DNA from 3 places in the Calidifontibacter indicus genome. Region 1 is predicted to be linked to each of the others. Evidence: predicted binding sites of a transcription regulator. Region 1 holds the regulator's gene; each other region holds the start of a gene.
What was found. The regulator LexA, encoded in region 1, represses DNA repair genes until DNA is damaged. The targets are predictions, from matches to a motif close to TCGAACANNTGTTCGA.
Positions count from the first base shown of each region.

Region 2: a site for LexA is predicted at 3,551-3,566, ahead of DFJ65_RS00440 (HNH endonuclease signature motif containing protein). Genes of this name have one in related genera too.
Region 3: a site for LexA is predicted at 4,351-4,366, ahead of DFJ65_RS05200 (HNH endonuclease signature motif containing protein). Genes of this name have one in related genera too.

Region 1 is NZ_QTUA01000001.1:2,706,543-2,717,033, forward strand. It holds gene DFJ65_RS12880 (serine hydrolase) at 76-1,191, shown strand; gene DFJ65_RS12885 (vitamin B12-dependent ribonucleotide reductase) at 1,362-4,238, opposite strand; gene nrdR (transcriptional regulator NrdR) at 4,339-4,905, opposite strand; gene DFJ65_RS12895 (LysM peptidoglycan-binding domain-containing protein) at 5,303-5,683, opposite strand; gene lexA (transcriptional repressor LexA) at 5,983-6,705, shown strand; gene DFJ65_RS12905 (Sir2 family NAD-dependent protein deacetylase) at 6,716-7,591, opposite strand; gene DFJ65_RS12910 (LysR family transcriptional regulator) at 7,639-8,562, shown strand; gene DFJ65_RS12915 (winged helix DNA-binding domain-containing protein) at 8,621-9,757, shown strand; gene DFJ65_RS12920 (DNA internalization-related competence protein ComEC/Rec2) at 9,754-10,491, opposite strand, start outside.
Region 2 is NZ_QTUA01000001.1:88,050-98,540, reverse strand. It holds gene DFJ65_RS00455 (acyl-CoA dehydrogenase family protein) at 1-374, shown strand, start outside; gene DFJ65_RS17260 (hypothetical protein) at 661-807, shown strand; gene DFJ65_RS00450 (helix-turn-helix transcriptional regulator) at 812-1,774, opposite strand; gene DFJ65_RS00445 (MFS transporter) at 1,869-3,365, shown strand; gene DFJ65_RS00440 (HNH endonuclease signature motif containing protein) at 3,574-5,616, shown strand; gene purL (phosphoribosylformylglycinamidine synthase) at 5,731-9,564, shown strand; gene ptsP (phosphoenolpyruvate--protein phosphotransferase) at 9,751-10,491, opposite strand, start outside.
Region 3 is NZ_QTUA01000001.1:1,079,032-1,089,522, forward strand. It holds partial or broken gene DFJ65_RS18435 (ISL3 family transposase) at 358-544, shown strand; gene radA (DNA repair protein RadA) at 550-1,941, opposite strand; gene DFJ65_RS17380 (hypothetical protein) at 1,940-2,077, shown strand; gene DFJ65_RS05190 (DUF6394 family protein) at 2,074-2,460, shown strand; gene DFJ65_RS05195 (NAD-binding protein) at 2,537-4,246, shown strand; gene DFJ65_RS05200 (HNH endonuclease signature motif containing protein) at 4,370-6,100, shown strand; gene DFJ65_RS05205 (class I SAM-dependent methyltransferase) at 6,115-6,807, opposite strand; gene DFJ65_RS05210 (DUF3109 family protein) at 6,810-7,661, opposite strand; gene DFJ65_RS05215 (Ppx/GppA family phosphatase) at 7,660-8,586, shown strand; gene DFJ65_RS05220 (sugar phosphate isomerase/epimerase family protein) at 8,587-9,396, shown strand; gene DFJ65_RS05225 (circularly permuted type 2 ATP-grasp protein) at 9,570-10,491, shown strand, end outside.

The DNA of each region.
Region 1 (10,491 bases):
AACTGCACCCCGATGCTACTTCCCAGTAGCACCCCGATGTGGCCAGTAAGGTGCCGTGCGGGAGGAGGCCGACGAATGAAGCGACCTACGGCGCCACGCCGCGCCGCCGTCCTGTCCGCGCTGACATCCCTCCCCGTCGCATTGGCCGGCTGCACCGGCAGTCCGGCGCCCGCACCGACCGATGCTTCCTCTCCGGCGTCCGTCACGAGTTCCTCGACCACCACCTCGACCTCGAGCAACGCGTCACCCCCGGTGGTCACGGCCGACGGCGTCGACCCGAAGGCATGGACGGCGGTCGACGCGAGCGCGCGGCGGGCGGGCGGCATCGTGGCGTTGCTCGCGGCCGTCGTGTCGCCGTCCGGACAGGTGCGGGTGGTGCACCGCACCGGCTCGACCGACCTCCGCCCGATCGCGTCGGTTGCCAAGCTCTACGTGATGGTGGCCCTGCTCGACGCCCTGCGCGACGGAAAACTGACGTGGAACACCGCCATCACCGTTCGAAGCCAGGACATCTCGGCTGGCAGCGGGTCGCTCGCCGGACGCGGCGTCGGAGCCCGGGTGACGGTGTTCGAGGCGGCCCGCCTGATGTTTCAGGAATCCGACAACACCGCCACCAGCGCTTTGATCCGCACCCTCGGCCAACCTGCGATGGCCACCGCACTACGCGAGACCGGGCACTGCGCGCCGGACCGGATGACCCCGTTCCTCACCGTGCGTGAGGACCTCTGGCTGCTCTACTCCGCCGGGGCCGCGGGTGCCCGGTCGCAGTGGGCGGTAGCCAGCCCCGCCGAGCGCACCCGGCTCATCTCGCCGGCCACCAAATCCCCCGCCGCGTTCCACGGTGCACCCGCCTGGCGCGCCGGCCTCGGTTACGTTGCCAGTGCCGAAGACATCGCCCGGGCCTGGGCGGTGATCGCCGACCGCGTGCGCACCCTGCGGTCCACAGGTGCAGCGTCGGTGATGACGGTGCCCTCGCCCGGGTTCACCCGGCCGACCGGGTGGTCGACGGTGTGGTTCAAGAGCGGCGCCCTCGACAGCGTGCGCGCCGGCACCTGGTTTGCACCGGCCTCGGGGAGGTCGCCGAACGGCCGTGTGGTTGTCGTGCTCGCCGCCGACGGTCCCGGCGAATCGGGGGTTGCCGCGATCGGCGGTGCGGCGGCGGCGCAGCTCGAGCGCTACGCGACACCCTGAAGCGCTCCGAAGCGTCCTGGACAGCAGCAGTTTTCGCCTCGGTGACGGATGCGCGGGTTATCGAGATCTGCGCGGGTCGGGACGCGCGCAGATCTCGATAACCCGCGCGTTTGTGCAACGCAAAGGCCCCGGCGCCCTTGTGGGGTGCCGGGGCCTTCGACGGCCGGCTATCAGCTGCAGCCGGAGGTGCTGCCGCAGCCTTCGCAGACGTAGCAGCTACCGGCCGGGCGCATCTTCGTGCCGCAGGTCATGCACATCGGAGCGTCGGCAGCCTTGCCCTGGAACTTCTCCATCAGCTCGGCCGAGGAGTGGATCTCGGCCGAAACCTCACGCACGTCGGCCGCACCGGCGCCGGAGACGACCTGCTCGGCCTGCACCCGCGGTGCCTGGCTGCTGGGCGCCTGGCTGGTGGCGGCGGACTGGGAGAAGTTCTCCAGCTCACCCTCCACGTCGTCCTGCTCGGTCGGCGCGTACGAACCGGTCTCGAGCTGACGAGAACGCTCCTCGGCGGAGTGGATGCCCATGAACGACCGGGTCTCGAAGTCGAGGTGGTCGAGCGCCAGACGACGGAACACGTAGTCCATGATCGACTGCGCCATCCGCACGTCGGGGTCGTCGGTCATACCGGCCGGCTCGAAGCGCATGTTGGTGAACTTCTCGACGTAGGTCTCCAGCGGCACGCCGTACTGCAGGGCGACCGAGACAGCGATCGAGAACGCGTCCATCACGCCGGCGAGGGTCGAACCCTGCTTGCCGAACTTCAGGAACAGCTCACCCAACTGATCGTCGTCGTAGGTGGAGGCAGTGAGGTAACCCTCGGCGCCACCGACCGCGAACGACGTGGTCTGGCTGCTGCGACGCTTGGGCAGACGGCGACGCACCGGGCGGTACTCGATGACCTTCTCCGGCTCGACCTCAGCGGCGGCCGGCTTCTCCTTGGCCTTCGCGTCGGACAGCGGCTGACCCACCTTGCAGTTGTCGCGGTAGATCGCGATCGCCTTGAGGCCGAGCTTCCAGCCCTGCATGTGCACCTCGGCGATGTCCTCGACGGTAGCCGTCTCCGGCAGGTTGACCGTCTTGGAGATCGCACCCGACAGGAACGGCTGGCAGGCCGCCATCATGCGGACGTGGCCCATCGGGCTGATCGCACGCTCGCCCATCGCGCAGTCGAAGACCTCGTAGTGCTCGGTCTTCAGACCCGGGGCGTCGACGACGTGACCGTTGTTGGCGATGTGCTCGACGATCGCCTCGATCTGCTCGCCCTGGTAGCCGAGCTTCTTCAGCGCCCGCGGGATGGTCTGGTTGACGATCTGCATCGAGCCGCCACCGACGAGCTTCTTGAACTTCACCAGCGAGAAGTCGGGCTCGATACCGGTGGTGTCGCAGTCCATCATGAAGCCGATGGTGCCGGTCGGCGCGAGCACCGAGGCCTGCGCGTTGCGGTAACCGTTCTTCTCACCGAGCTCGATGACATCGGCCCACGCCTTGGTCGCGGCGCGGTGGATGTCGGCGTCCATCGTGCCGAGCGTGCGCACCTGGTCGTTGGCGGCCTGGTGCTTGCGCATGACCTTCTTGTGCGCCTCGGCGTTGCGGGCGTAGCCGGCGTAGGAACCGGCGACACCGGCGATCTCGGCAGACCGCTTGTAGGCCGCACCGGTGAGCAGCGAGGTGATGGCAGCGGCGAGGCTGCGGCCACCCTCGGACTCGTAGCCGTGGCCGGTGGCCATCAGCAGCGCACCGAGGTTGGCGTAACCGATGCCGAGCTGGCGGTAGTCGACGGTGGTCTTGCCGATCGCCTCGGTCGGGAAGTCGGCGAAGCAGATGGAGATGTCCATCGCGGTGATGACCATCTCGACGACCTTCTGGAAGGTCGGCACGTCGAAGGTGTCGTCCTCCTTCAGGAACTTCAGCAGGTTGAGGCTCGCGAGGTTGCAGGAGGAGTTGTCGAGCGACATGTACTCCGAGCACGGGTTGGACGCGGTGATGCGCCCCGACTCGGGGTTGGTGTGCCACGCGTTGATGGTGTCGTCGTACTGCACACCCGGGTCGGCGCACTCCCACGCGGCCTTGTTGATCTTGTCGAACAGCTCACGGGCGTCGACCTGCTCGATGACCTCACCGGTGCCGCGGGCGCGCAGACCGAACTGCTTGCCTTCCTCGACCGCACGCATGAACTCGTCGCTCACGCGGACGGAGTTGTTGGCGTTCTGGTACTGGACGGAGGTGATGTCCTTGCCGCCGAGGTCCATGTCGAAGCCGGCGTCGCGCAGCGCACGGATCTTGTCCTCTTCGCGCGCCTTGGTCTCGATGAACTCCTCGATGTCGGGGTGGTCGACGTCGAGCACGACCATCTTCGCCGCGCGACGGGTGGCGCCACCGGACTTGATGGTGCCGGCGGACGCGTCGGCGCCGCGCATGAAGGAGACCGGGCCGCTCGCGGTGCCGCCGGAGGACAGCAGCTCCTTGGAGGAACGGATGCGGGAGAGGTTGAGGCCGGCACCGGAGCCGCCCTTGAAGATGAAGCCCTCTTCCTTGTACCAGTTGAGGATGGAGTCCATCGAGTCGTCGACCGCGAGGATGAAGCAGGCCGAAACCTGCTGCGGGCTCTTGGTGCCGACGTTGAACCACACCGGCGAGTTGAAGCTGAACACCTGGTGGAGCAGGGACCAGGTGAGCTCGTGCTCGAACAGGGTGGCGTCGTCGTCGTTGGCGAAGTAACCGAACTCCTTGCCGGCCTTCACATAGGTGAGGACGACGCGGTCGATCAGCTGCTTGAGGCTCGACTCACGGGCGTCGGTGCCGAGCGCACCACGGAAGTACTTCGTGGTGACGATGGTGGAGGCGTTCAGCGACCAGAAGTCGGGGAACTCGACCCCACGCTGCTCGAAGATCGTCTCGCCGGTCTTCCAGTTCTGCTGGACGACATCGCGACGCTCCCAGGTGACCTCGTCGTAGGGGTGCACTCCGGGCGTCGTGAAGATGCGTTCCACCTTCACGCCCTTGCCGCCGCGGCGTGCCTTGGCGCGCGCGTTGGTCGTCTCGGTCATGTTCCTGCTCCTCCGTGATTTCTCGACTGGATTTCTCGACTGTGTGACTTACTCGTGGTGCCGTGCGTGCTGGTGCTGTGCGTGCTGTCGGCCGCGCGGCTCAGCTGGTGGTGGTGCGACCAGTCTTGCCGCGACCACCGACAACCTCGCCGGTGTCTTCGGCTCCACCCGCATCACCGTCGACGTGGCTGTCGCTGTCACCGGCGTCGGTCTGCTGCAGGTCTCGCTCGCTGCGCAGCAATGCGATCGCCGCCTCGAAGTCGTCGAGGTCGTCGAACGCCTGGTAGACCGAGGCGAACCGCAGATAGGCGACCTCGTCGAGGCAGCGCAGCGGGCCGAGGATCTCCAGACCGACGTCGTGGGCGTCGATCTCGGCGGCTCCCGCCGAACGGATGCCTTCCTCGACCTGCTGGGCGAGCAACGCGAGTTGGTCTTCGCTGACCGGGCGCCCCTGGCAGGCCTTGCGGACGCCGACGAGCACCTTCTGCCGGGAGAACGGCTCGCTCGCGCCGGACCGCTTGACCACCGTCAGGCTCGCGGTCTCCAAGGTGGAGAACCGCTTCCCGCACGACGGGCACTGGCGACGCCGCTTGATCGAGGTGCCGTCGTCACTGCTGCGGCTGTCGACGACCCGCGAGTCGTCGTGTCGGCAGAACGGGCAGTGCATGGTCACCTCCGGGTGGCGTCACGATCGATCAGAGCCCGCGATGGGCATAGGAATGCCCGGGCCGCGAGGCCTTTTCGGATCGATCTGGGGGTCGATTGTGGAAAACCGGTGTAGAAGTCCGTGGATCCTGTTGACTAGCTGGGGACCTACATGTGGACAACTTACAACGGTGTAACTACTAGATGTAGGGATGCTATTCCGGTCCGACCCCAAGATGCAACAGCCCCGGCGTGGCGAATTCGGCCCGCTCCGGCCGAGCCCGCAAATGCGCAGGTCACGGACTTGCAACACCTCGAAATCGATCGGGACACGCCTCCGCGACCGACCGAACGACGAGGCCCGGCGTCGACCGATCAGGTCGACACCGGGCCACGAGATGCACGTGATCAGCGCAGGCTCAGCGCGGGACCACCAAACGCTGACCCTCGCTCACCTGAAGGCTGTTGAGGCCGTTGGCGCGCTGGATGCGGTAGACGGCTTCGCCGACCGGCAGTTGCGGGTAGGCAGCGTGGGCCACCTCGGACAGGGTCTGCCCCGAGCGGACCACGAGTTCGGAGCTCGAGGAGCCGCCGGCGAACGCCTGGCCAACTCCCCACCCGCCACCGACGATGGCCGCGAGGACCAGGGCGGCCACCAGGCGCCGACCACGGATCGTCAGGCGCACAGCGCCCTCGCCGGCCGCCGACACCTGAGACTGGGCGGGCACGAGGTGCAGGTGGCGGCGCGTGCGCGGCTCGCGCCCGACGACCGGTGCATCCCAGTGAGCGACTGCACTCATGATGTTCTCCATCCCCGACGCCTGAGCGTCGTCCCAATGTTCGCTCGCACACGCGTGCGATAGAACGCCTGTACGATGTATAGCACGGTTGTTCGAAATAAACGAGACACGCGTCGTACAAATGTTTGATAACTGTGTGCGAGCGGCATAGCCTCTTTCCATGCTTCGCAGCCTGGCAGCGACCACCGACAACCTCCGTCGGCCGACTGTCTGACCGCAGGCACCAGCACCGCAGCTGGAGCACGACACGAGCACGACACGAGCACGGCCCCGGCGAGACGACGAAGGACGCAGACGACATGGCCAAGATCCACCAGTTGCCCGACGACGAGGGCGGCACCGCGCTCACGACCCGCCAGCGGAAGGTGCTCGAGGTCATCCGCAACTCGGTCGACCGCCGCGGTTACCCGCCGAGCATGCGCGAGATCGGTGAGGCGGTCGGTCTCACCAGCCCCAGTTCGGTCGCTCACCAGTTGTCGATGCTCGAGCGCAAGGGCTACCTGCGCCGCGACCCCAACCGGCCGCGCGCGATCGAGATCATCTCCCCCGATCACAACGCCGAAAAGCGCGGCGTGCGGGGTGGTTCCAGCGTCACCTCGGCCGACGAGTCCACGGTCGACGAGACCGGCGCCGGCGACCAGCGGCCGGCCGCGTCCTACGTGCCGGTGGTCGGGCGGATCGCCGCCGGCGGCCCGATCCTCGCCGAGGAGGTCGTCGAGGACGTCTTCCCGCTGCCCAAGCAGATCGTCGGTGAGGGCGATCTGTTCCTGCTGAAGGTCGTCGGTGACTCGATGATCGACGCGGCGATCTGCGACGGCGACTGGGTCGTCGTGCGTCAGCAGCCGACCGCCACCAACGGCGACATCGTTGCGGCGATGCTCGACAACGAGGCCACCGTGAAGACCTTCAAGCGCCGCGACGGCAAGGTGTGGCTGATGCCCCACAACCCCGCGTACGACCCGATCGACGGCGACCACGCCGTCATCCTCGGCAAGGTGACCGCGGTGCTACGCCGGGTCTGAGCTCCCGGAATCAGTCCCCGGATTCAGACCCGGAGTCAGTCCCGGGCACATCACCCAGCACGTCCCACACCGCCTCCTGCAGCACCTCGCGCAGGGGGCGGTGGACGTGTCGGGTGGCGATCTCCTCGGCCCGTGACCAGCCCGTGTTCATCAGCACGATCGGCACCTCGAGCGCGGCGGCCCGGCGGGCGAAGCGGTAGCCCGACATCACCCCGAGCGACGAGCCGACGACCAGCAACGTGCGACTTGCGGCGACGAGGTCGAAGCAGTGGTCGACGAGCGGTTTGGGCACCGACTCCCCGAACATCACGACGTCGGGCTTCAGCAGGTCGCTGCCGCAGGTCGGGCAGTGCACCAGCGTGATGTCGTGGATGAGCGATTCGTCGATGTCGACGTCGCCGTCGGGGCGCAGCGGAAGGTTGCGCGCACGCTCGGCATCGGCCGCGAACGCCGGGTTGAGCCGGGTGAACTCGCGCTGCACCCACTCGCGGTCGACGGTGCTGCGGCAGTCGAGGCAGATCGCGCGGCCGAGGTTGCCGTGCAGCTCGATCACCGTTCGGGATCCTGCGCGCTGCGCCAACCCGTCGACGTTCTGGGTGATCGTCGCGGCGAGCAGGCCGGCGCCTTCCAACCGGGCGAGATGGTCGTGTGCCGGGTTCGGTTCGGCGGTGCGAAACCGCGTCCAGCCGACATAGGAGCGGCTCCAGTACCGCTGCCGAGCAGCCGCACCCGCACGGAACTCGGCCACGGTCATCGGTTGCACGCGGCGCACGCCGTCCGGGCCGCGGTAGTCGGGCAGACCGGAATCCGTGGACAACCCGGCACCCGTCATCACGAGCACCTTGCCCGCACGCAGGCGATGAGCCAGGTAACTGCGGTCGTCCATCGGGTCCTTCGCTGGTCGTTCGGCGCGTCGCACGTACGCTAGTAGGCATGATCGACGCTGCCGGACTCCGGGTGATTCGTGCCATCGCTGACGAGGGCAGCTTCACCGCGGCCGCGTCGTCGCTGGGTTACTCCCAGCCTGCCATCTCCCAAATGGTGCGCCGCTTGGAGGAGCGGCTGGGCACTCCCCTGGTCGAACGACTCGGACGCAACGTGCGCCTCACCGAGGCCGGTGAGGTGCTCGCCCGCCATGCCGGCGCCGTCCTGGGCGCGATCAGCGCGGCCGAGTCGGAGGTGGCCGCGATCGCCGGTCTGCGTTCGGGCCGGGTGCGGCTGATGGCCTTCCCGTCGTCGTCGTCGACCCTGGTGCCGAAGGCGTTGTCGCTGGTGAAGAAGCGTTTCCCGCAGGTGCAGGTGACCTTCGCCGAGGGTGAGCCGCCGGAATCGTTGGCCGCGCTGCGCGCGGGCGAGTGCGACGTCGCGGTCGCGTTCACCTACGAGGGGCTCGAGCTCACGACCGACCAGCTCGACGACTTCGAGGTGCGTGAGCTGTTGCTCGACGACGTGCGCATCGCGCTGCCCCTCGACCACCCGCTCGCCGCCCACGAGAGTGTCGACCTCGCCGACCTCGCCCAGGCGCCGTGGATCGCGGGCTGCACCCGCTGTCGCGGCCACCTGCTCGCGTTGGCCGACGGCGCCGGGTTCGCCCCCGATGTCGCCTTCGAGACCGAGGACTACGTGGCCGTGCTCGGACTCGTGGCCGAGGGTCTGGGAGTCGCACTGGTGCCCGACCTGATCCTGCGTTCCGCCCCGAACGCGCGGGTGAAGGTGCTCCCGATCGACCCGCCGTCGCACCGCCGGGTCTTCGCGGTCACCACGCCCGACCTCACCCGGGTGCCCGCCGTGGCCGCCATGATCGACGCGCTCGTCGAGGCGGCACACGACCAGTCGTGCGTCGGTGCTCCGGCCTGAGCCGCCTCGCCGACCAGCCTCGCCGGTGCCGACAAGCTGACAACTTCGTGAAGGCACCGTGACGGCGCGCGTGGTCGACCGGCAGTGGGTGAACCGGCGCCGGCTCGCCGTCCAACGGTTGTCGTCGACCCCATTGCCGCACGCGGCGGACGCCGTCCGCCTGCTCACCTGTGTGCAGTCGCAGGACGCGCCTCTCGCCGCCCACTCGCTCGCGATGCGCTCACGGGACACGCGCTACGCCGAGGTCGTGGCTGCGCAGGCGCGCGGAGACTGGGTGCGCACCCACATCCTGCGACCGACCTGGCACTTCGTCGCGCCGCAGGACCTGCGCTGGATTCAGGCGCTGACCGGCCCGAAGGTGGAGCGCTCCGACGCGGCACGCTTGCGGCAGCTCGGCATCACCGCCGACGTGATGGACGCCGGTCTGGATCTCCTGCGCGAGGTGCTCGCCGACGGCGCGGCGCTCTCACGCGCCGAGCTCGGGCCGATCTTCGCCGAGCGCGGTCTGCCCGGCCCGGGCGAAGCGATAGCGCATCAACTGATCGTGGCCGAGGTGCGGGCCGTGATCTGTTCGGGCGCCCCGCGGCTCACCGGCAACACCGCCGAGCACACCTACGCACTCGTCGCCGAGGTGATCCCGGCCGTCGAGGCCGATTCGTGGCCACGCGAACACGCCGCCTGCATGCTGACCCACCGGTTCTACGCCGGACACGGCCCCGCATCCGAACGTGACCTTCAGCGGTGGAGCGGCTTGACGCTCACCGAAATTCGTTCCGCAACAGCGGAACTCACGTCGTCGCCGACCCTGCGTGACACGCACCCGCTGGAGGCTGTCGAGCTCGACGGCGACACCTTGTGGTTCGATCCGCGGGTGCCGGCCCGCACGACCCGCCGACAGAGCGCGTACCTGTTGTCGACCTTCGACGAGGCGGCGCTCACCTACCCCGCCTCGGGCTTCCCCCGGCGCGACGCCGGCGCCGATCGAGTCCGGATGCTTTCCCAGGCCGCACGCGGAGTGATCATCGTCGACGGCAGCGACGTGGGCACCTTCGGTCGCACGATCGGCCCGCACGACGTGCGCGTGACCATCCGCGCCGAGGTCAACCTGAGCGCCGACGCGCGCGACGCCATTGCGCACGCCGCGCAGTTCCTGGCCGACTTCCACGACCGGCCGCTCCGACTCGACTTCAGCTAGACCGCCCCGACTCGCAACCGGTCACCCGACCCGAACAACAGGATCGTGCCGTCGCGGTCGGTGCGCAGCACCGCGCATCCGGCGAGCAAACCCAAGGTGCGCGGCGCCGGGTGCCCGTAGTCGTTGTCGGCCCCGACGCCGATGAGACAGACCCGGGGTGCGACGGCCGCGATGAGTCCGGCGTCCTGATTGGCCGATCCGTGGTGCGGCACCTTGAGCACGTCGAAGCGTCCGTCGACGAGCTCCCGGCGCACCGCCGCGCCGGCTTCGCGTTCGATGTCGCCGGTGAACAGCAGCCGGGCACCGCCGGCGTGTACGTCAAGCACCACCGAGCCGTTGTTCTGCACCGATCCGTCGGTGAGCGTGCGCGCCGGCCACAGCACCCGGGCGCGCACCGAACCGATCACGAGGTTCTCCCCCGCAACCACCGCACGCACCGGCAGCCGCGACCGGGCGATGAGCTCCATCGTCGGCTCGCGCCGGGAGGCCTCCTCCCCCTTGCCGGCTGCGTCCTGCTGATCGACGGACGTCGTCAGCACCTGCCCGACGGTGCGCCCCGACCGCAGCACGCCGGAAAGACCGTCGACGTGATCGGCGTGGAAGTGCGTGAGCACGATGGTGTCGATGTGACCGATGGCGAGGCGGGACAGGCAGGCATCGACGGCGTCGGGGTCGGGACCGGTGTCGACCAGGAGCACGCCCCCGCCCGGGTCACGTACGACGGTCGCGTCGCC
Region 2 (10,491 bases), 2.6 Mb from region 1:
CGCTGTCGTACACCGGCGACCGCGACATCTTCGGCAAGCCGCTCGCCGGTTACCAGATCACCCAGACCAAGCTGGCCGACATGACGCTCGAGTTGGGCAAGGCGATGCTGCTGGCGCTGCACCTCGGCCGGCTCAAGGACGGCGACGGCGTGCGCCCGGAGCAGATCAGCCTGGGCAAGCTCAACAACGTGCGTGAGGCGATCAAGATCGCCCGTGAGTGTCGAACTCTGTTGGGTGCCAACGGCATCACGCTGGAATACCCGGTGCTGCGGCACGCGAACAACCTGGAGTCGGTGCTCACCTACGAGGGCACCTCCGAGGTGCACCAGTTGATGATCGGCCAGGCGCTGACCGGGCAGTCGGCCTTCCGCTGATCGGCGTTCGGGCGCCGCGCACGCGGCTCCCAGGTTCGTCGGAGGTCGTGCGGGCACGCTCACGGGTGTGCCACGACAGCGTCAGCGTCGGGCGTCGCACCCACTTGGGTGTCGCGTCGGCGCTGCTCGCGCTCGCGTGCATCGGGCTGAGCAGCGCGAGCACGGCGATGCAGCCGCTGCCGGGAAAAGGTGACGCGATCGCGGCCACCGTTTCGTCGAGTCCGCCGTTGCGCGTCGTCGGGCTCGGCGACTCCGTGCCATCGACCGCATCGCCACCGAGGAGGGGGTGGCGTACGCCGACGTGTACACCGCGCTCAATGGTGCCGACGGCAGGGCCGACGTCACCGACTACCTCGCCGGCGAGGGCGACCATCCCAACTCCGATGGCCACACCGTGCTCGCTGCTGCCGTGGTCGACGCCGTCGATCACTGACCGGTTACCGGGTGGCGACTGCGAAGCGCTGCGCCCAATCGGCCATCGCTTCGTGGATCTGCGGGCTCGCCTGCTCGATCTCGAACGGCACCCCGCTCATCCCGAGCCCGAAGATCGCCCAGCCCGGGTGGCGCACCTCCATCCGCACCCGGCAGGTGTGGTCGTCGACCGCGCTGATCTCACCGTAGCGACCCCATCGCGGCCCCATCTCCTGCGCCGGTGCGTGCAGCAGCGCTGTGAGAGTGAGTGATTCGTCGCGTCCGTTGAGGCCCGAGCGCACGTAGGCGGCGGGGTCGCCACCGGGCACCTCGCGCGGCCGGAACAGCGATCTGGTGCCGACCGGCTCGCTCATCCGATCGACGCGGAACGACCGCCAGTCGAGTCGGTCGAGGTCGTAGGCCACCAGGTACCAACGGGTGCCGACGGTGACGAGATGGTGCGGCTCGGCATAGCGGCCGATGGTGTCGCCGGCGGCTTGCCCTCCACGAGCTGTGTAGGAGAACCGGATTCGTTCGTGGTCGCGAGTGGCCGCCGCGACGCCGGCCAAGACGGACGCGTCCACCTCGGGTGCCGTGCCGAACGGCGAGTCGACCGTGACGGCGCGGATGGCCTCCGCGCGACGCCGCAGCTTCGCCGGGAGCACCTGCATCACCTTCGACAGTGCACTGAGCGTCGCATCGCCGAGTTCGCCTGGAGCGCTTGAGGATCCGAGAGCCACGACGAGGGCGATCGCTTCCTGCTCGTCGACCACCAGCGGCGGCATCGACCCACCGGCTTCGAGTTGATAGCCGCCGTCGACACCGCGGCTCGAGCGCACCGGGTAGCCGAGCTCGCGCAGCCGATCGACGTCGCGGCGCAGCGTGCGCTCACTGACCTCCAGGCGTCCGGCGAGCTCGGTGCCGGGCCAGAAGCGGTGGGTCTGCAGCAGGGACAGCAGTCGCAGCGTGCGGGAACTCGTGTTGGCCATGAATTCAGTGTCCGCCACAAAGCGGTCAGGAAGTGGCCGGAATGCCTTTTAGCGTCGTGATGTCACCAGACTTCGCCTTCGAAAGGGTCACGACATGTCCACCATCACCAGGGACGACGAATCTCCCGTCACCGGCCGCTCGCCGGCCGACCGCGTCAGCGACACGTTGCCGACCGGCCGCGCTCGCACGGTCGCGCTCATCAGCCTCTTCCTCGCCTCGGCGATGGAACTCATCGACGTCACGATCGTCAACGTCGCGCTGCCCAGCATCGAAGCCGATCTGCAGGCCACCGGCCCGCAATTGCAATGGATCATCGCGGCCTACCCGTTGGCATTCGCTATCGCATTGATCACCGGCTCGCGACTGGGCGACCGCTTCGGTCGCAAGCGGCTGTTCGTCGGCGGACTCGTCGCGTTCACCCTGCTGTCGGCCGCCTGCGGCGCAGCGCCGTCCGCCGAGGCGTTGGTGTTGTTCCGGGCGCTGCAAGGTCTCGGCGCCGCAGCGATGGTGCCGCAGGTGTTGTCGAGCCTGCAGGTGATGTACGCGCCCGAGGAGCGCGGCAAGGCGATGGGCGCGTTCACGGCCCTGGCCGGTATCTCGACCGTCATCGGGCCCGTGCTCGGCGCGGTGCTGACCGACCTTGACATCGCCGGATCGGGTTGGCGCGCAATCTTCTTGGTCAATGTGCCGGTCGGACTGCTCGCCCTTGTGGCGGCGCTGCGCTGGATCCCCGAGTCACGCTCGGCCGTTAGCCCCGGACTCAACCCGGGAGCCGTCGCGGTGCTCGCGGCCGGCCTGCTCGCGGTGCTCTACCCGCTCACGATGGGTCACGACCTCGGTTGGCCCGAATGGGGATTCGCGCTGATGATCGTCGGTGCCGTCGTGCTTGCAGGCTTCGTGCGCCACCAGCGTCGCGTGCAACGAGCCGGCTTGGAGCCGCTGGTCAACCTGGAGCTCTATCGCGGACGCGGCTTCGCCGGCGGCACCGCCGTGCAAATGCTGCTGTTCGGTGCGCTCTCGGCCTACTTCCTCGCCCAGACCGTCTACTTCCAGGCCGGGCTCGGCTGGTCGGTGCTGAAAGCGGGTCTGGTCGGAGTGCCGTTCGCGGTGGCGACCTCGGCCGCTGCCGGCTTCGGCGTGACCGTGCTCGCCCTGCGCATCGGGCGGCAGGTGTTGCAACTCGGCGCACTGGTGATGGCTGCCGGACTCGCCGTGATGGCGGTCGTGGTGCACCTCGCGTCGGTGACCACCCCGTGGTGGGCGTTCGTCGCGCCGATGGTCGTCACCGGTGTCGGGTTCGGGCTGATGGTGGCTCCGGTGGGTCTGTTCGCGCTCGCCGATGTGCCGGTCGAGCACGCGGGTTCGGCCTCGGGGCTGTTCAACACCAGCGGCCAGCTGGCCAATGCGGTCGGTATCGCGGTGATCGGAACGGTCTTCTTCGAGGTCGTGCAGTCGGTCGGACGTGCGGCGCCGGTGGATCTGTTCGCGCCGGCCTTCCAGGTGGTGCTGGCCATCGCGGCGGTGCTGCTGCTGGTCTCGGTCGCGGCCGCCCGGGCTGTGCCGGCGAAGGTGGAGGTGGACACGCGCTGAGCCTGCTTGCCGGGCGCACCCCCCACCCCGCGAAGGTTTACAGGACACGCGACGCAAGCGCGCGATTCTGCAAACTTTCGCGGGGGTTGCGATGGTGTGGGAGCGGTGGCGGAGGTCGAGTCGAGATCCGCGAAAACCCTTCAGAAATCAACCAAATTCGCCTGTTGAAACCCTTCCTATCGGGTTCGAACATGCGTATGATTAGCGCATGGAGGGGACACCAGAATTCGAGGCTCGACCGGGCGGTATCGACCCGGCCGAGTTGCTTGAATCTGTGATCTTCGAAGACGGGTTGGACGCCGCGATCGAGTTGGCGTCCCAGCCTCATTTGGTGCCGGGTGCGAACCCGGTGACGATCATGCTGATCATCTCCAAGATCCTCAGCGCCCACGCCTACGAGTTGCTCGGGCAGGACGACCCGTTCACGGTCGACGAACCCGACGCGCTCCTCGGGTACGACCTGTTCCCCGAAACGACTGCCCCGGCAGGAACACTTGGGGCAGTCGGATCAGCCGCGCCTGCGGCGGCGCCCGATGGGTCGGCCGGTCGTGCCGACGACGAAGCCTTGACTGTTCTGGACGCGGGTCTGGATGAGGTGTTGGTGGCCGAGTCGCGGGTGTTCGATCGGATGACGTTGTTCGAGGACGCGACCCGTGCCGCGCATCAAGCAGCACAGTCGATGGAAGCGGTGCGGGCTCGTTCGATTGCGGAGTTCGCTCGGTGGGAGCACCCCGACGGTCCGCAGGGCACGAGGAAGACGCCGTGGGTGCGGCACGGTCAGGGGTTCACGAGCATGTACTCCGCCGACACGGTCGCTGCCGAACTGGGGTTGGGGATCCAGGCCGGGATCGGGTTGGTGCAACGCTCCGCCCGGATGGTGACCCGCACCCCGAACCTGTTGCGGGAAGTCGCCGCGGGCCGGGCGAATCTGGAGACGGCCGCGGATATTGCGACGGAGTTGCAGGACGCCTCCCCGGATGTGTGCGAAACGGTCGAGGCGGAGATCCTCGGCCGGGGAGTCCACCAGACAACCAGGGGTCAGGCACGCAAGTCGTGCCGGACGTTGGTGGGGAAGCATCAACCCTCCGCCGCTCGAGAGACGGCGCGGAAGACGAGGGCGCAGCAGTGCGGTGTGTTCCAGGATCCGCATCCGACGCCGGGGTTGTCGGTGCTGACTGTCATTGGGGACAACGGGCAGATCACCGCGGTCAAGGACGCGATCGACCAGTTGGCGTTCGCGATGAAACACGGCGACGAGTCCGACAAGACGTTGGGCGAGTACCGGGTGGATGCGTTCTTCGACCTCGCGATGCGGAATGTGACCTTGAACCTCGACATCCAGGTGCTCACCCCGACCTTCGGCACGGCCGGGAAGACCTGGACAAAGCCCACCAACCAGGCACCGGCTGCTGCCGGGGCTACCGGGGCTACCGGGGCAAAAGGGACTGCTGGCAAAGACAGCAACAACAGCAACGACGACGACGGCCTTGCTGACGACAGTGGCCGTGCCGACGACAGTGGCCGTGCCGACGACAGTGGCCGTGCCGACGACAGTTGCCATGCCGACGACAGTTGCCATGCCGACGACAGCAACAACGGCAATGGCGAGGGCCGTGCTGACGACAGTGACCATGGGGACGGCAGTGATGCTGAACCACCGGCCACTGAGCCGTATGTCGAGCCAGAGATACCGGCAGCGTTCGGTGGCAGCAGCACCAGGGGTCGAGACAGTGCCGGCAAAGACAATGCCGGCAAAGACAGTGACGGCCGGGCCTTCGTCTCCGACATGCGTGAACGCGGCGCGACGAGCGTCCACGCCCGTGCCGGTGCGATCGACGCCGACAGCCTGACCGACCTGGCCCGGTTCGCCGACAAAGTCACCGTGAGTAGCTTCGAGTTCGACCCCGTCACCGGGGAACCCACCGCGAACACGATGGCCAGCGACAGCTACCGGCCGCCACCGACGATGGCGAGGTACGTGAAAACCAGGGACCAGCGGTGTCGGGCACCCGGCTGTGACCGTCCCGCGATCAAGAACGTCGACCTCGACCACGCGGTCGAATGGCCCCAGGGGCCCACCACAACGGTCAACCTCGAATGCCTCTGTCGGCGACATCACCGGATGAAGCAAACCCAGTGGCGGATCCGGTTACACCCCAACGGGATCGTCGAGTGGACCTCACCCACCGGACACACCTACCGCACCACACCAGGACTCACCGAAACCTGGCACGACCTCACCGACCCATAGGCGAAGAGGCTGCCCGGCCGCCGTCCGAGCCGTGACGCTGAACCGTGACAAGCCGCTCGCACGCGGGTCGATACCCTGTAGACCCGGCTTGTCGCACCAGGAGAACCCCAGCTCATGGCTTCCTCGCACTACGTCCTCACCCAGGTTCCTGGCGGGTCGGCACTCTCGCACTTCCGCGCCCGCGCGCTGCTCACGCGTCTGCAGCAGGCGCAGCCGTCGATCACCGGCGTCGCCGCGCGGCACCTGCACTGGGTGGCGACCGAAGGCGAGCTCGACGGTCTCAGCGCTGACTCCATCGCCCGCATCCTGACCTACGGCGACCCCTACGAGGGTCCGACCGAGGGCACGCTGGTGGTCGTGACGCCCCGCCTCGGCACGATCTCGCCGTGGGCGTCGAAGGCCACCGACATCGTGCACAACTGCGGCATTCCGGTGCATCGGGTCGAGCGGGTCACCGAGTTCGTGCTCACCGGCGAGGTCACCGACTGGCAGTCCGCGGCTGCCGTGTTGCACGACCGGATGACCGAGTCGGCCTTCCCCGATCAAGCCGCCGCGGCCCACCTGTTCGACGAACGCGACCCTGAACCGTTGGAGCGCATCGACCTGCTGGGCCGTGGACGGGTGGCCATCGAGGAAGCCAACACCACCTTCGGTCTGGCCCTCGCCGACGACGAGATCGACTACCTGGTCGACGCGTTCAACGGGCTCGGCCGCAACCCGAGCGACGTCGAGCTGATGATGTTCGCGCAGGCCAACTCCGAGCACTGCCGCCACAAGATCTTCAACGCCGATTTCATCGTCGACGGCGAGGAGCAGACCTCCTCGCTGTTCGGCATGATCCGTCACACCGAGCGCGTCAACGGACACGGCACGGTCGTGGCGTACAAGGACAACGCGTCCGTCATGGCCGGTGGCACGACCACCCGGTGGATGCCCACCGAGCAGTCGGGCCCGTCGGCGTACGCCGAGCGTGAAGACGAAGTGCACGTGCTGATGAAGGTGGAGACCCACAACCACCCGACGGCGATCAGCCCGTTCCCCGGCGCCGCGACCGGTGCCGGTGGTGAGATCCGTGACGAAGGCGCCACCGGACGCGGTTCGCAGCCCAAGGCGGGGCTCACCGGCTTCATGGTGTCGAACCTCAATCTCCCTGGCACACAAGATGCTTGGGAGGACGAGGACTACGGCGCGCCCGACCACATCGCCTCCCCGCTCGACATCATGATCGAGGGCCCGATCGGTGCGGCCGCGTTCAACAACGAGTTCGGCCGGCCGGGCCTCGGCGGCTTCTTCCGTGTCTACGAGCAGACGGTCGACGGGGTGCGCCGCGGCTACCACAAGCCGATCATGAGCGCGGGCGGTCTCGGCGCGATCAGCGCGAGCCAGACCGAGAAGATCATCTTCCCGGCGGGCACGCTGCTGGTGCAGCTCGGCGGTCCGGGCATGCGCATCGGCATGGGTGGCGGCGCGGCGAGCTCGATGGCTTCGGGCACCAACGCCGCCGAACTCGACTTCGACTCCGTGCAGCGCGGCAACCCCGAGATCGAACGCCGCGCGCAGGAGGTCATCAACCACTGCTGGTCGATGGGGGAGAGCAACCCGATCCTCGCGATCCACGACGTCGGCGCGGGCGGCCTGTCGAACGCCTTCCCCGAACTCGTGGACGGAGCCGGGCTCGGTGCCCGTTTCGACCTGTCGGCGGTGCCGCTGGAGGAGTCGGGACTCGCTCCGAAGGAGATCTGGTGCAACGAATCTCAGGAGCGCTACGTCATTGCGCTGCAGGCCGATTCACTGGAAGAGTTCGCCGACCTGTGCCGTCGCGAACGCTGCCCCTTCGCCGTCGTCGGCGTGGCGAAGGACGACGCCCAGCTGGTGCTTGCCGGCGATGACGAGCGGGAGCACCCGATCGACATGCCGATGGAGGTGCTGCTCGGCAAGCCGCCGAGGATGACCCGCGACGTGCGCCGCGTGCAGCGCACCAGCCCGGCGTTCGACCTCTCCGGGATCGACCTGCGCGAGTCGGCGTACGCCGTCCTGCGCCACCCGAGCGTCGCGTCGAAGCGCTTCCTTATCACGATCGGTGACCGCACGGTCGGCGGGCTCACCCACCGCGACCAGATGGTCGGCCCGTGGCAGGTGCCGGTGGCCGACGTCGCCGTCACCCTGTCCGACCTCGTCGGGCTCGCCGGGCAGGCGATGAGCAGTGGTGAGCGTTCGCCGCTGGCCTCGATCGACGCACCGGCATCGGGGCGGATGGCCGTCGGCGAGGCGATCACCAACCTCGCTGCGGCGCCGATCGATCTGCCCGGCGTGAAGCTGTCGATGAACTGGATGGCGGCCTGCGGTGAGGACGGCGAGGACGCCGCGCTCTACGACACCGTGCACGCCGTGGCGATGGAGCTGTGCCCGGCCCTCGGCATCTCGGTGCCGGTCGGCAAGGACTCCCTGTCGATGCGCACCAAGTGGGACGACAAGCAGGTCACCTCCCCGGTCACGCTCGTGGTGTCGGCGTTCGCGTCACTGCCCGACGTCACCGGCACCCTCACCCCGCAACTGCGCGGCGGCGACACTGCCTTGGTGCTCGTCGACCTCGGTGCCGGTCGTAACCGTCTCGCCGGGTCGATGCTGGCGCAGGTCAACGGGGAGTTCGGCGACGTGGTGCCCGACCTCGACGACCCGGCCCGCCTGGTGGCATTCGTCGAGGCACTCAACTCGTTGCGCGCCAAGGGAATCGTGCGCGCCTACCACGATCGTTCGGACGGCGGTCTGTGGTCGACCGCGTGCGAGATGGCGTTCGCCGGCAACCTCGGTGTCGACCTCGCCGTCGACGACATCGCCGAACTGTTCACCGAGGAACTCGGTGCGCTGCTCGAGGTCGACTCGGCGTCGGTCGACGAGGTGCTCGCTGCCTTCGCAGCTGCGGGCGCGGTCAAGGTTGTCGGAAAGCCCAACTCCGACAAGCAGATTCGCGTGTCGATCGCCGGTGCCAACTCGCTCGACGAACCGTTGCGTGACCTGGCGCAGGCGTGGGACGAGGTCTCCTGGCGCATCTCGTCGCTGCGCGACAACCCCGAGTGCGCCGACGAGGAGCACGCAGGTGTGGGTGCCGACCTGCCCGGCCTGGTCGTCGCCCCCACCTTCGACCCGTCCGAAGACGTCAGCGCGCCGTACGTCAACCTCGGCGCGCGACCGAAGGTTGCGATCCTGCGTGAGCAGGGCGTCAACTCCCATGTCGAGACGGCCTTCGCGTTCGACCGCGCCGGGTTCGAGGCCTACGACGTGCACATGACCGACCTGCAGTCCGGACGCTTCGACCTCGCCGACGCGGTCGGCCTGGTCGCGTGCGGCGGGTTCTCCTACGGAGACACGCTCGGCGCCGGTGAGGGTTGGGCACGCTCGGTGCTGTTCAATCCTGCTCTGACACAGTCTTTCTCGGACTTCTTCCGCCGCGATGACACCTTCGGGTTGGGCATCTGCAACGGCTGCCAGATGTTCGCGGCGCTGGCCGACCTCATCCCGGGCGCCGACGCGTGGCCGCGGTTCACCCGCAACCGCTCGGAGCAGTACGAAGCGCGACTGTCGCAGGTGGAGATTCTCGACAACCCGTCGATCTTCTTCACCGGCATGGCGGGCTCGAAGCTGCCGATCGCGGTCGCTCACGGAGAAGGCTTCGCCAACTTCGCTGCGCGTGGCGACGAACAGTCGGTGATCCGGGCGGCGCGCTACGTCGACGGTGCCGGCAACCCCGCGTCCGGTTACCCGACCAACCCCAACGGCTCGCCTGACGGCCTCACCGCTGTCACCACCCCCGACGGCCGCTTCACCGCGATGATGCCGCACCCCGAGCGGGTGCAGCGAAACGTACAGATGAGCTGGACCGACGGCCCCCTCGGCGACGCCAGCCCGTGGCTGCGGATGTTCCGCAACGCCCGCGTCTGGGTCGACTGAGCCGCAAACTCGACCTCGACACCCATTCCCGACCCACTCGTCCACCTAAGCCCGACCGCTCCTCCCGCAAACACTGCGGTTGCCTGCAGGTGCTGCTGTTGCACAGCAGCACCTGCAGGCAACCGCAGCGTTTGCGGGGGAGATGCAGCGTTTGCGGGTGGCCAGATGAGTGGGGAGGTCAGTTCGTCACGTGAGGAGGGCCTGCAACTCCGGGTCGGCCGCACTGAGCACGGCCTCGCGCGCCGCCGCAGCTGTCGCCGCCGAGACGGCCGACTCAGCCAGCCGCTGACACGCCTCGAGCGAGTGGCGCGACAGCGCGAACCGCACCGCCGGCACCTTCGACGGCGCCATCGACAGTGACGAGACGCCGAGCCCGGTGAGCACCAGCGCCATCAACGGATCGCCGCCCGATTCACCGCAGACACCGATCGGTTTGCCGAGTTCGGCGGCTCCTGCGCAGGCGGCTTTGATCACGTTGAGCACGGCCGGTTGCCACGGGTCGAGGAGGTCCGACAGTGCTCCCTGCATCCGGTCGGCCGCCATCGTGTACTGCGCGAGGTCGTTGGTGCCGAGGCTGCCGAAGTCGACGGGTGCAAGCACGTGGCGTGCGCCGAGAGCCGCGGCGGGCACCTCGATCATCACACCCGACTTCGGGAGCCCCGCGGCCGCCACCTGATCGGCGAACCATTTCGCTTCCTCGACGGTGGCCACCATCGGTGCCATCACCCGTACGTCGGCACCGGTGGCCGACGCGGCCGCGGCCAACGCCTTGAGCTGGGTCTCGAGCAACTCCGGGCGAGCCTGCGACAGACGCAACCCGCGACGTCCGAGGGCGGGGTTCTCCTCCGCGCCCAGGTCGGCGAAGGCGAGCGGTTTGTCGGCACCCGCATCGAGCGTGCGGACGACGATGCGCCGGTCGGTGCCGAA
Region 3 (10,491 bases), 1.6 Mb from region 1:
GTTGCGCCGCCATCGACCTGGATCGCGTCACTGCCACGAAGTTGAGACAACTGACAGCTTGTCCGAGATCGATCCGGCACCAGGGGCGGTGGGTCAGCTAGTCATCTATCGGAGCTGAAGCTTCTCCCCTCGGGCGCGTACGCCTCGGTGCTGGTGCCGTCGACGGCGAAAACTCTCGCTCCGTTCTGTGGGAAGTGCACCATCGCATCCATCGTTCAAACGGGTGCCCCTTTGCGGACTCTTCACAGTCGAGGGTGTCGATCTGTCAGCACGTCGCTGACCGGGTAGGGGTCGAGGTCTTCCGAGGAGTCTTCCGAGGATGAAGGTTCCTACACGCCTCATCTGGAAGACCTCGACGTGCCCAACGCTACGGCCGAGGACGGCTTCAGCTGTCCTGACCTGACCTCGTTCTGCGGTCTCGACTAACTTGGCCTCATCGCCGTTGGGCAACGTCTCGAACCCGACCCGTGCTGGCGTGCAGGTCGTTGACGATGACCGGTGTGGCTGCGAAGGAATCCCGCGGGGCGGCGTGGTTCGCCGGTTGTAGGCTCAGCTGCCGATGGCGGGCGCGGCCGCGATGTTCAGCAACCGCACCGCCGACGCCAGGTCGGCTACCTCCCGCACGTCCATTCCCTGCGGGGTCGACTCGTCGCCGAGCGAGCCCTTGGGCACGATCGCCCGGGTGAAGCCGATGCGGGCGGCTTCGGCCAGCCGACGCGGCACCCCCTGGACGGCGCGCACATCGCCCGCCAGACCCACCTCGCCGATCGCCAAGGTGCCCTGCCGAAACGGTTGATCCGCGAGCGAACTCGCCATCGCCAGTGCGATCGCTAGGTCGGCGGCCGGCTCGGCCAGACGTACGCCGCCCACGGTGGAGACGTAGCAGTCGGAGTCGCGCGCCTTCACGCCGCAATGCCGGTCGAGCACCGCGAGGATCATCGCGGTGCGGGAGGAGTCGACCCCGCTGGTGGTGCGTCGCGGGGACCCACCCTGACCCGATGGCGCGAGCAACGCCTGCACCTCGGTCACCAGCGGACGGCGTCCCTCGAGGGTGACCGTGATGCAGGTGCCGGGGGCGGGTTCGGCGGTGCGGGTGAGGAACAGCCCGCTCGGGTCGGGCAGGCCGACGATGCCGACGTCGGACAGGTCGAAGCAGCCGACCTCGTCGGTGGGGCCGAACCGGTTCTTCACCGCGCGCACCATCCGCAGCCGCGAGTGGCGTTCGCCCTCGAACTGCACGACGACATCGACGAGGTGTTCGAGCACCCGCGGGCCGGCGATCGAGCCGTCTTTGGTGACATGGCCGACGAGCAGTGTGGCGATGTTCTTCTCCTTGGCCACCTGGATGATGCTCGCCGCCACCTCCCGGATCTGCGACACATTGCCCGGAGCGCCCTCGATGTCGGCGGAGGCGATGGTCTGCACGGAGTCGACGATCAGCAGCCCCGGATCGACCTGCTCGATCTGGGCGAGCACGGTGGCGAGGTCGGTCTCGGCCGCGAGATACAGGGTGCGGGCCATGGCCTCGATGCGCTCGCCGCGCAGCCGCACCTGGGCGGCCGACTCCTCGCCGCTGATGTAGAGCACGTCCTTCCCCGCACGCGCGGTGCGCCCCGCGACGTCGAGCAGCAGCGTCGACTTGCCGATGCCCGGCTCGCCGGCGATGAGCACGACGGCGCCCGGCACGAGCCCGCCGCCGAGCACCCGGTCGAACTCGCCGACGCCGGTGGGGGCCGCAGCCGCGAGCGTCGCGTCGACATCGGAGATCGGCTGCGCGTGACGCTCGACGTGTCGGGCCGGTGCTGTGCGCGGCTTGACCGCGCCGGCCTCCACCACCGTGCCCCACGCCTGACATTCGCCACAGCGCCCGACCCACTTGATCGCCGTCCAACCGCACTCGGTGCACTTGTACGCGGGAGTCGAGCCCTTCTTCGCAGCCATGCGCCACACCGTAGGTGACCTCACCGACAACCTCACCGACAACCTCGTCGAGCACCTCGTCCACCCGATCGGCACCTCGTCCGGCGGCCGGGAGAGTACCCAGGCGCCGTCCAGCGAACTAGGCTCGCGCGAGTGAACCTGGAAAAAGTGGTCTTCGGCTTCTTCGTGCTGCTCGCAGCCACGTTGAACTTCGGATTTTTCATCGGCGACATCAGCGATCCCGAGGTGCACAACGTCTACGAGTTGTTCCTCGCGCTCGCGGTCAACCTCATCGCGACGGTGCTGAAGTTCGGTGACCGCACGCAGGTCGGCGCGATCCACCTCGCCACCAGCCTCGTGGCGTTGCTGCAACTTCTCGGCGCGGCCACGGTGTGGGTGTGGGCCACCCAGATCGGCGCCCACGGCCTCGACGCCCACGCGACCTCGAGCATGGTCTCGTTGTCCGGTGGAGCGCTGCTGGCGAACATCGTCTCGGTGACGCTCCTGGTCGTCGAGACGGTGTCGTACCGCCGCCACTGAACCACCGACCGGCCACCGACAGACCGAAAAGACTGAGCGACAAGGACATTCCGCGTTGGTCAACCTGATGCACCTGATGAACTTGCGGACGCGACGCGTGCGCATGGGTCGTCGCAAGGTGGTGCCCATCCCGACCGGCGTGCCCACCACCGACGCCGTGTTCCTGCTGTTGCGGCGGATGCGGGCACCGTTCGTGGTGCTCATCGTGACGTTCACCGTGTCGATGATCGGTCTGTCGCTCATCCCCGGTCGTACCGCCGACGGCAAGCCGTACAAGTACACCTTGTTCGACGCGTTCTACCAGGTGACGATGACCGTCACCACGGTCGGCTACACCGAGGCGCCACACCCGTTCACCTACGCGCAGCGCATGTGGATGACGGCGTCGATCTTCATGCTGGTGGTCTGTTGGGCCTACACGATCGGCGTGATCTTCTCGATCATGCAGGACTCCGCCTTCCAGCAGGCGCTCGGCACCCAGCGCTTCCGGCGCAAGGTGAAGGGCATGCGGGAGCCGTTCGAACTGGTCGTCGGCTACGGCGCTGCCGGTCAGGCGGTCGGCTCGGAGCTCGACCGCAGGCGGCGCCGGTTCGTCGTGGTCGAGCGCGAACAGGAACGGGTCGAGGCGGTCTGGACCGACGAACTGCACGCCGACGTGCCCGCGCACGGCGGTGATGGGAAGTTCCCGGCGACCCTCGGCCTGGCCGGGCTCGGCCATCCGATGTGCGAAGCCGTGCTGGCGCTCACCGACGACGACGAGGCCAACCTCGCGGTGGTGATGAGTGCTGCGCTGCTGCGCCCCGAGATCCCGTGCATCGCCCGCTGCGTGGACAAGGACGTCCAGGCCCGGATGGAGGAGTTCGCGCCGACGGCGATCATCAATCCGGACGACCGCTACGGCGGATATCTGGCGCTGCAGTTGCATCAGCCGGGCACCCACCAGCTCATCTGGTGGCTCATGGACAACGACGAGGAGAACCTCCCTGCGCCGCACCCCGGCCTGGACGCCGGCACCTGGGTGGTATCCGGCGACTGCGATTTCGGACGCATGGTGGCGGCCGATCTGCGCGGTGCCGGACTCGAGGTCGACCTGATCGGCGAGAAAGACCCCCTGCCGGTGCTCGACGACGTCGTCGGGTTCGTGGCCGCGTCCGCCAACGACCTCACCAACCTCGCGCTCGCGGAGCAGGTGCTCGCCGCCAACGCCGACGTGTTTCTGTGCGTCCGTCAGCGCACCGAGGCCTACCGCGCCCTGGTCAGCGCGATGGAGATCGACTCGGTCTACATCTCCACGGAACTGGTCGCCCGTGAGGTGCTGGCGCGGGTGCTCGCCCCGACCTTCTGGCAGTACATCGAGCACGTGCTGCAGCAGGACGAGGGTTATGCGCTCGCGGTGCGCGACGAGATCGTCGCCTACTGCGGACGTCGCGCGCCCGAGAAAGAGGTCGTCACCCTCGACAAGGAGGGTGCGCCCGCCGTGGTCGACTGGCTGGCCGACAAGGACCTCACGATCGGTGACCTGCTGCACCACCCGCTGAACCGCGAGGAACACCTCGAACTCGTCGTGCTGATGCTCGCGCGCGAGGGGGCCGAGATCCTGTCCCCGCCGCCCGGCACGCCGCTTCGTGTCGGCGACAAGATCCTGCTCGCCGGCGCCTCGCACGGGTTCTCCGATCTGCGTGCGGCGTTGTTCTACCCGGCCACGTTGGAGTACGTCGTCACCGGCAGTCACGTGCCGACGACGTGGTTGTGGCGCAAGTTGGGGCGGCGTCAAGGAGCTGCGTAGGCCGAGCCGAAGCCCTCTGGTTCCCAACGGAATTTGATCCACAGCCCATCCGGTAGGTGCCGGTTCTCCACAGGTCGTCTGCGACTGATTGTGGGTGTCGGTGGTCGTACATATGTTTGATTCATGACCACCAGTTACGAGATCGACGAGCCTCTGAGCGAGGTCGAACTCGAGCTGCTCGATTCCCTGTTGAGTCGCAAGACGTATCGGGTGCGGCCGGTCATCACCGAACACTCAACCCCCACGGAGATGCTGGCCGCGGCGGCGCAGTTGTGTCGGGACGCGTTCGCCAAGATCGACACCGACACCATCCGCGCGGGTGAGGCTGCGTCGACAGGACGGGTGTCGTCGGTGGAGGAGCTGCGGTCGTTGGAGGAGACGATCAGCGCGGCCGCGGTGACGGGTTCGGTCGTGCAAGGTGCTGCGGCGATCGCGATGGCGAGGTACGCCGCGATCGACCGCGAAGTCATCGATACCGACACCGGGTTCGCGGTGCCGGTCGAACGGCCCATCGGGCATCAGGCCGACTTCGCCGACACCGATTTGGCCGCCGCCTGCCAACTCGCACCACGCACCGCTTCCACCAGGCTGGGTGCCGCGGTCACCGCGTGTACGAAGACGCCGCGGTTGGTCGAGGCGGCGGTCGCGGGTGGGGTGCCGTTCTGGAAGGTGAGCCTCGTCGCGGCCGAACTGGCCGACGCCACCTCCACGACGGCGGCGATGGTCGAGGACGAGTTGTTGGGGTCGCGTGGGTTCGCCTCGTGGGGGTTCCAGAAGCTGAAGTCGACTGTGCGGGCACTGGTGACCCGGTGGGAAGCCGACGCCGCCAAACAAACGAAGAAGCGGACCGCGCGGGAAGCGATCGGGGTCTGGGCGGAAGGCTCCGACATCCCCGGGTTGTCCGAACTGCGGGCGGTGGGTCCGGCGGATCAGATCGCGAAGATCCACGCCGCGCTCGACCAGTTGGCCGACACCTGGCGCAAACACCCTGAACAACACGCGGAAGCCCACCCCGAGCAGTACCCCCAGCAGACCGGACAGCAGGGCACGCCGGCAGGGTCGGGCATGGGGACGGAGCCAGGGTCAGCGTTCAAACCGACGGTCAAACCGACGCTCGGTCAGCTACGCCTCGACGCGCTGTGCGACCTGGTCACCCAAGGCTGCGACATCGGGTTTCACCTCGTCATCCACGTCCCCTTCCAACGCACCAACGCCACCAGCGACAACCATGACGAGAGCAGTGACTGCGCCGACAACGGCGAAGGCGCCGGTGCGCAGGCGGCAAGCGATCCAGGTCCGCCCGAAAATGACTGTGACACAGCCGATCCGGAGACATCACACGGCTCGACCGGCCCACCAGATGGTGACGCCCGTGGGAGCACCCGCACTGACTGGGCGGAGATCCCGGGCATCGGGTTGGTCGCTCCCGACACCGTCGATGCGCTGGTCGAACGGTTCGGCTGCCGGCTGACCCGGGTGCTGTTCGACACCGACACCGGCATCACCGCCGAAACGGCCTCCGCACGCTACGAACCACCACCGAAGATCCGGGAGTTCGTCCAACTGAGGGACCAGTCCTGCCGGTTCCCCGGATGCAGCCGACCCGCGATCCGCTGCGACGAAGACCACGTGCAGGAATGGCCAACCGGCGACACCAAAGGCGCGAACCTCGCAGCCATGTGCCGACACCACCACGACGCCAAAACCAAAGGCCACTGGGACGTCGAGATGACCGACGACGGAATCTGTACCTGGATCAGCCGCACCGGCCGCCGCTACGTCACCTACCCCGACACCGACAAAGGCCGAAGCGACGATCAGTCCGAATCAGCGAATGGGCCTCAGTCAGGCTGAGCGAGCAGCGCCGGTCAGTACTTCTTCCAGCGCACGCACACGGCGTAGTCGACCTCGTCGCCCTGGTGCGCCGCGAGAATCCGGTCGGTGTGGTGCTTGTCGAACTCGATGCCGACGACGGCCTCGAAGTCGGCCCGCGAGTCGAGCTTCCAGCGCATGAGCACCGGAATCTTCGACCAACCCTGGCGGTCCCAGAAGCGTTCGACGGACACGGGGTCGTACGTCGGCCAGGCCTCGCGGAACCACGACCCGAAGGTCGAGCGCGACGCGTCGTTGTCGACGACGAAGGCGACTCCGCCACGGGCCATCACCCGGTCGAGCTCGGCGAGCCCCGGCTCGCAGCCGGCGCCGAAGAAGTACGCCCACCGGTTGTGCATCACGTCGACGGACGCTTCCTCGACCGGCAGCATCTCCGCGCCGCCGAGCCGGACGTCGACATTCCCGAGACCGCGCACCCGGGCCTGCGCTCGGCGCACCAACGGCTCGTGCGGTTCGACACCGATCACCGACGCGGCGGTGCGGGCCAGTTCGGGAAGGTGGAAGCCGGTGCCACAGCCGACGTCGAGCACGCGGGCGCCGGCCCAGTCGCGCACCGAACGCATCGCGTCCCAGATCAGACCGTCCGGGTCGACGCCGCGGTTCTCGATCTCGTAGATGTCGGGGTTGTTCCAGATGTTCGGCGACGGGATCGCTTCGTACTCGGCCATTCTCAGATCCTTCGACGATTCTGCTGCTGGGCGGCCAGCGTTGCGGGGTGCACCAGCAACGGCAGCATCTTGCGGCGGCCCGGACGCTGCGCGGCTTCGACCGCGGCGAGGTGAGCCTCGCAGCGAAGGACCAGTTCGGCATAACCGGCCTCGCCCATCAGATGTTTCAGCTCTCCGGCATTCGAGACGTACACCGGGTCTTTACCCACGTGCGCCTCCGGGTTGCCCGAGCAGTACCAGTCGAGGTCGTGGCCGCCGGGACCCCAGCCGCGGCGGTCGTATTCGGTGATCGTCACCTCGGTGAAGCTCGACTCGTCGTTCATCGTCACCGTGCGGAAGTCGCGGCGGATCGGCAGTTGCCAGCAGACGTCCGGCTTGATCGTGTGTGGCTCGATGCCCTCGGCCATCGCGTGCTGGTGCAGCGCGCAGCCGGCGCCGGCCGGAAAGCCCGGGCGGTTGAGGAAGATGCACGCGCCGTCGACGACGCGGGTCTTGGTCGCGCCGTCCTCCTTCTCGGTCCAGCCCTTCTTGGAGTGACCCTCGTCGTAGTACTGCCACTCGTCGGGGCCGAGGGTCTTGGCGACCTGCTTGATGTTCTTCAGGTCGTCCTTGTCACTGAAATGCGCGCCGAGCGTGCAGCAACCGTCGTCGGGGCGATCGGCGTAGATGCCCTGACAACCCTGCCCGAAGATGCAGGTCCAGTTCGACGTCAGCCAGGTCAGATCCACCCGGAAACGCTCGGTGTCGTCGTCGGGGTTGTCGAACTCGGCCCAGACCCGTGGGGCCCGCAGCGGTGTCTCGAACGGTGTCTCGGTCACGGACGCATTGTTGCCTACCGATAACCTCGCCCTCATGCGCCTGGGTGTCATCGACGTCGGATCGAACACCGTTCACCTCCTCGTGGTCGATGCCCACCAGGGGGCGCGGCCGCTTCCGGCCTTCTCGCACAAGCGGGAGTTGCGGCTCTCGGAGTTCACCGACGACGCCGGTCACATTGCCGAGAGCGGCGTCGACGCGCTGGTCACCTTCGTGCGTGAGTGCCAGGAGATCGCCGACGACCAGGGCGTCGAGGAACTGCTTCCCTTCGCGACCAGCGCGATCCGTGAGGCCGCCAACGGTGAGTACGTCATCGAGCAGGTGCGCACCCGCTCCGGCCTCGACATCCAGGTGTTGCCCGGTGAGGACGAGGCCCGGCTGACCTTCCTGGCTGTACGCCGCTGGTTCGGCTGGTCGGCCGGCCGCCTCCTCGTCGTCGACATCGGTGGTGGATCCCTCGAACTCGTCACCGGCACCGACGAAGAACCCGACGTCGCGATGAGCCTGCTGCTCGGCGCCGGCCGCCTGACCCGCACTCTCCACGGCGACCCGCCGCCGTCCGCCGATCTGAAGGCGCTGCGCAAGCAGATCCGTTCCGACATCGCCCGCGAACTGCGTCCGCTGACCAAGGCGGGCGTGCCCGACCGGATCATCGGCACCAGCAAGACCATCCGTTCCCTGGCGCGCATGTGCGGTGCCGCGCCGTCCGGTGAGGGCCCGTACGTGCGTCGCGTGCTCGCCCGCGACGACCTCAAGGCGATGGTGCCGAAGCTGTCGAAGATGACTGCGGCACAACGGTCCTCGCTGCCCGGTGTCTCCGAGAGTCGGTCGGCGCAGGTGCTCGCCGGCGCGATGGTCATCGAGGCCGTGATGGACCTGCTCGACATCGCAGAGCTGGAACTGTGCCCGTGGGCGATGCGCGAAGGTGTCATCCTGCGACGGTTGGACTGGCTGGACTCCTAGATGGGTGTGGTGGACGTGCCCGACTCGCGTGTCGCATTGTCGACATCCTCGGTGTACCCCCTGGGGGTTGTGGGCGCGTTCGACCTCGCCGAGCGCCTCGGCTACGACGGCATCGAGGTGATGGTCTGGACCGACCCGGTGAGCCAGGAATCGGGCGCGCTGGGCCGACTGATCGACCACTACGGGCTCCCGGTCGTGTCGATCCACGCGCCGACGCTGCTGCTGACCCAACGGGTCTGGGGTGTCGAACCGTGGGGCAAGGTCGACAACTCGGTGCGCTTGGCCCAGGAGGTCGGGGCCGAGGTGGTCGTCGTGCACCCGCCGTTCCGGTGGCAGAAGGAATACGCGACCGAGTTCGTCGAGGGCATTCGGGCCCGCGAGGACGCGTCGGGCATCGCGATCGCGGTCGAGAACATGTTCCCCTGGCGTGCCCGCGGACGCGAGATGCAGGCCTATTTGCCCGACTGGGACCCGGTGGGGGAGGACTACCGGAACGTCACGCTCGACCTGTCGCACACCGCGACCGCCGGGTCGGACGCCGTGCAGATGGTGCAGGACCTCGGCGATCGGCTGCGCCACATCCACCTCGCCGACGGACTCGGGTCGTTCAAAGACGAGCACCTGGTGCCCGGACGCGGCGGTCAACCCTGCGCCGAGGTGCTGGAAATGCTTGCTGCCCAGCGCTTCTCGGGCGATGTCGTGGTCGAGGTCGGCACCCGCAAACTGTCCGACGACGACCGCGAACTCGACCTCGCCGAGGCGCTCGCGTTCGCCCGGCTGCATCTTGCGGCGCCCGCGTCGGCCGACTGACGCATACGTCAAGAAGAACTGAACGCAGGCCGTTCCTCGGGCGGGGATCGGCGGCATTGATCACACAGCGAAGCCTCGCAGCTGAAACACGGGCGCAACACAATCGCGCTAGGTTCGCATGCGTGACAGGGATCTTCGAGGCGTATCGGACGCGACCGAACACCTATGACGAGATGTATGCCGACAGCGGCGAGACGCGCTCGGCATACGCGCAGCTGCGCAGACAGGTCGAACAGCTCACTCCGGACGATCTGCGCACGCGGGCCGACTATCTCTCGCACACCTATCTCGACCAGGGCGTCACCTTCGATATCGGTGGCGAGGAACGTCCGTTCCCGGTCGACATCATCCCGCGCCTGATCGACAACCAGGCGTGGTCGCGGGTGGAAGCTGGTGTGGCACAACGGGTTCGGGCGCTTGAAGCATTTCTCGCCGATATCTACGGCGAGGGTCAGGTGTTCAACGACGGTGTGATCCCGCGCCGTGTCGTCACCAGCAGCCCGCACTTCCTGCGCGCCGCGAAGGGCATCGACCCGCCCGCGGGGGTGCGTGTGCACGTCGCCGGCATCGACCTGATCCGCGACGCCAACGGTGACTTCCGGGTGCTCGAGGACAATGTGCGCATCCCGTCCGGTGTCTCGTACGTGATGACGAACCGGCGCGCGATGTCGGCCGGGCTGCCCGAGGCGTTCGCGCACCACCGCATCCGCCCGGTCACGCAATACCCCGCCAAGTTGCTCGCGGCCCTGCGGGCCTGTGCGCCGTCCGGTGTGGGCGACCCGACGGTCGTGGTGCTGTCGCCGGGCTCCTACAACGCGGCGTACTTCGAGCACGCGCTGCTGGCGCGGTTGATGGGGGTGCGCCTCGTGGAGGGGCGCGACCTGGTCGCACAGGCCGGACGGGTCAGCGTGCGCACGACCAACGGGCTGGTTCCGGTGCACGTCATCTACCGCCGGGTCGACGACGACTTCCTGGATCCCGTTCATTTCCGGCGTGATTCGGTGCTCGGCGTGCCCGGCCTGCTCAACGCGGCACGGCGCGGCAATGTCACGATCGCCAACGCGGTCGGTAACGGCGTGGCCGATGACAAGCTCG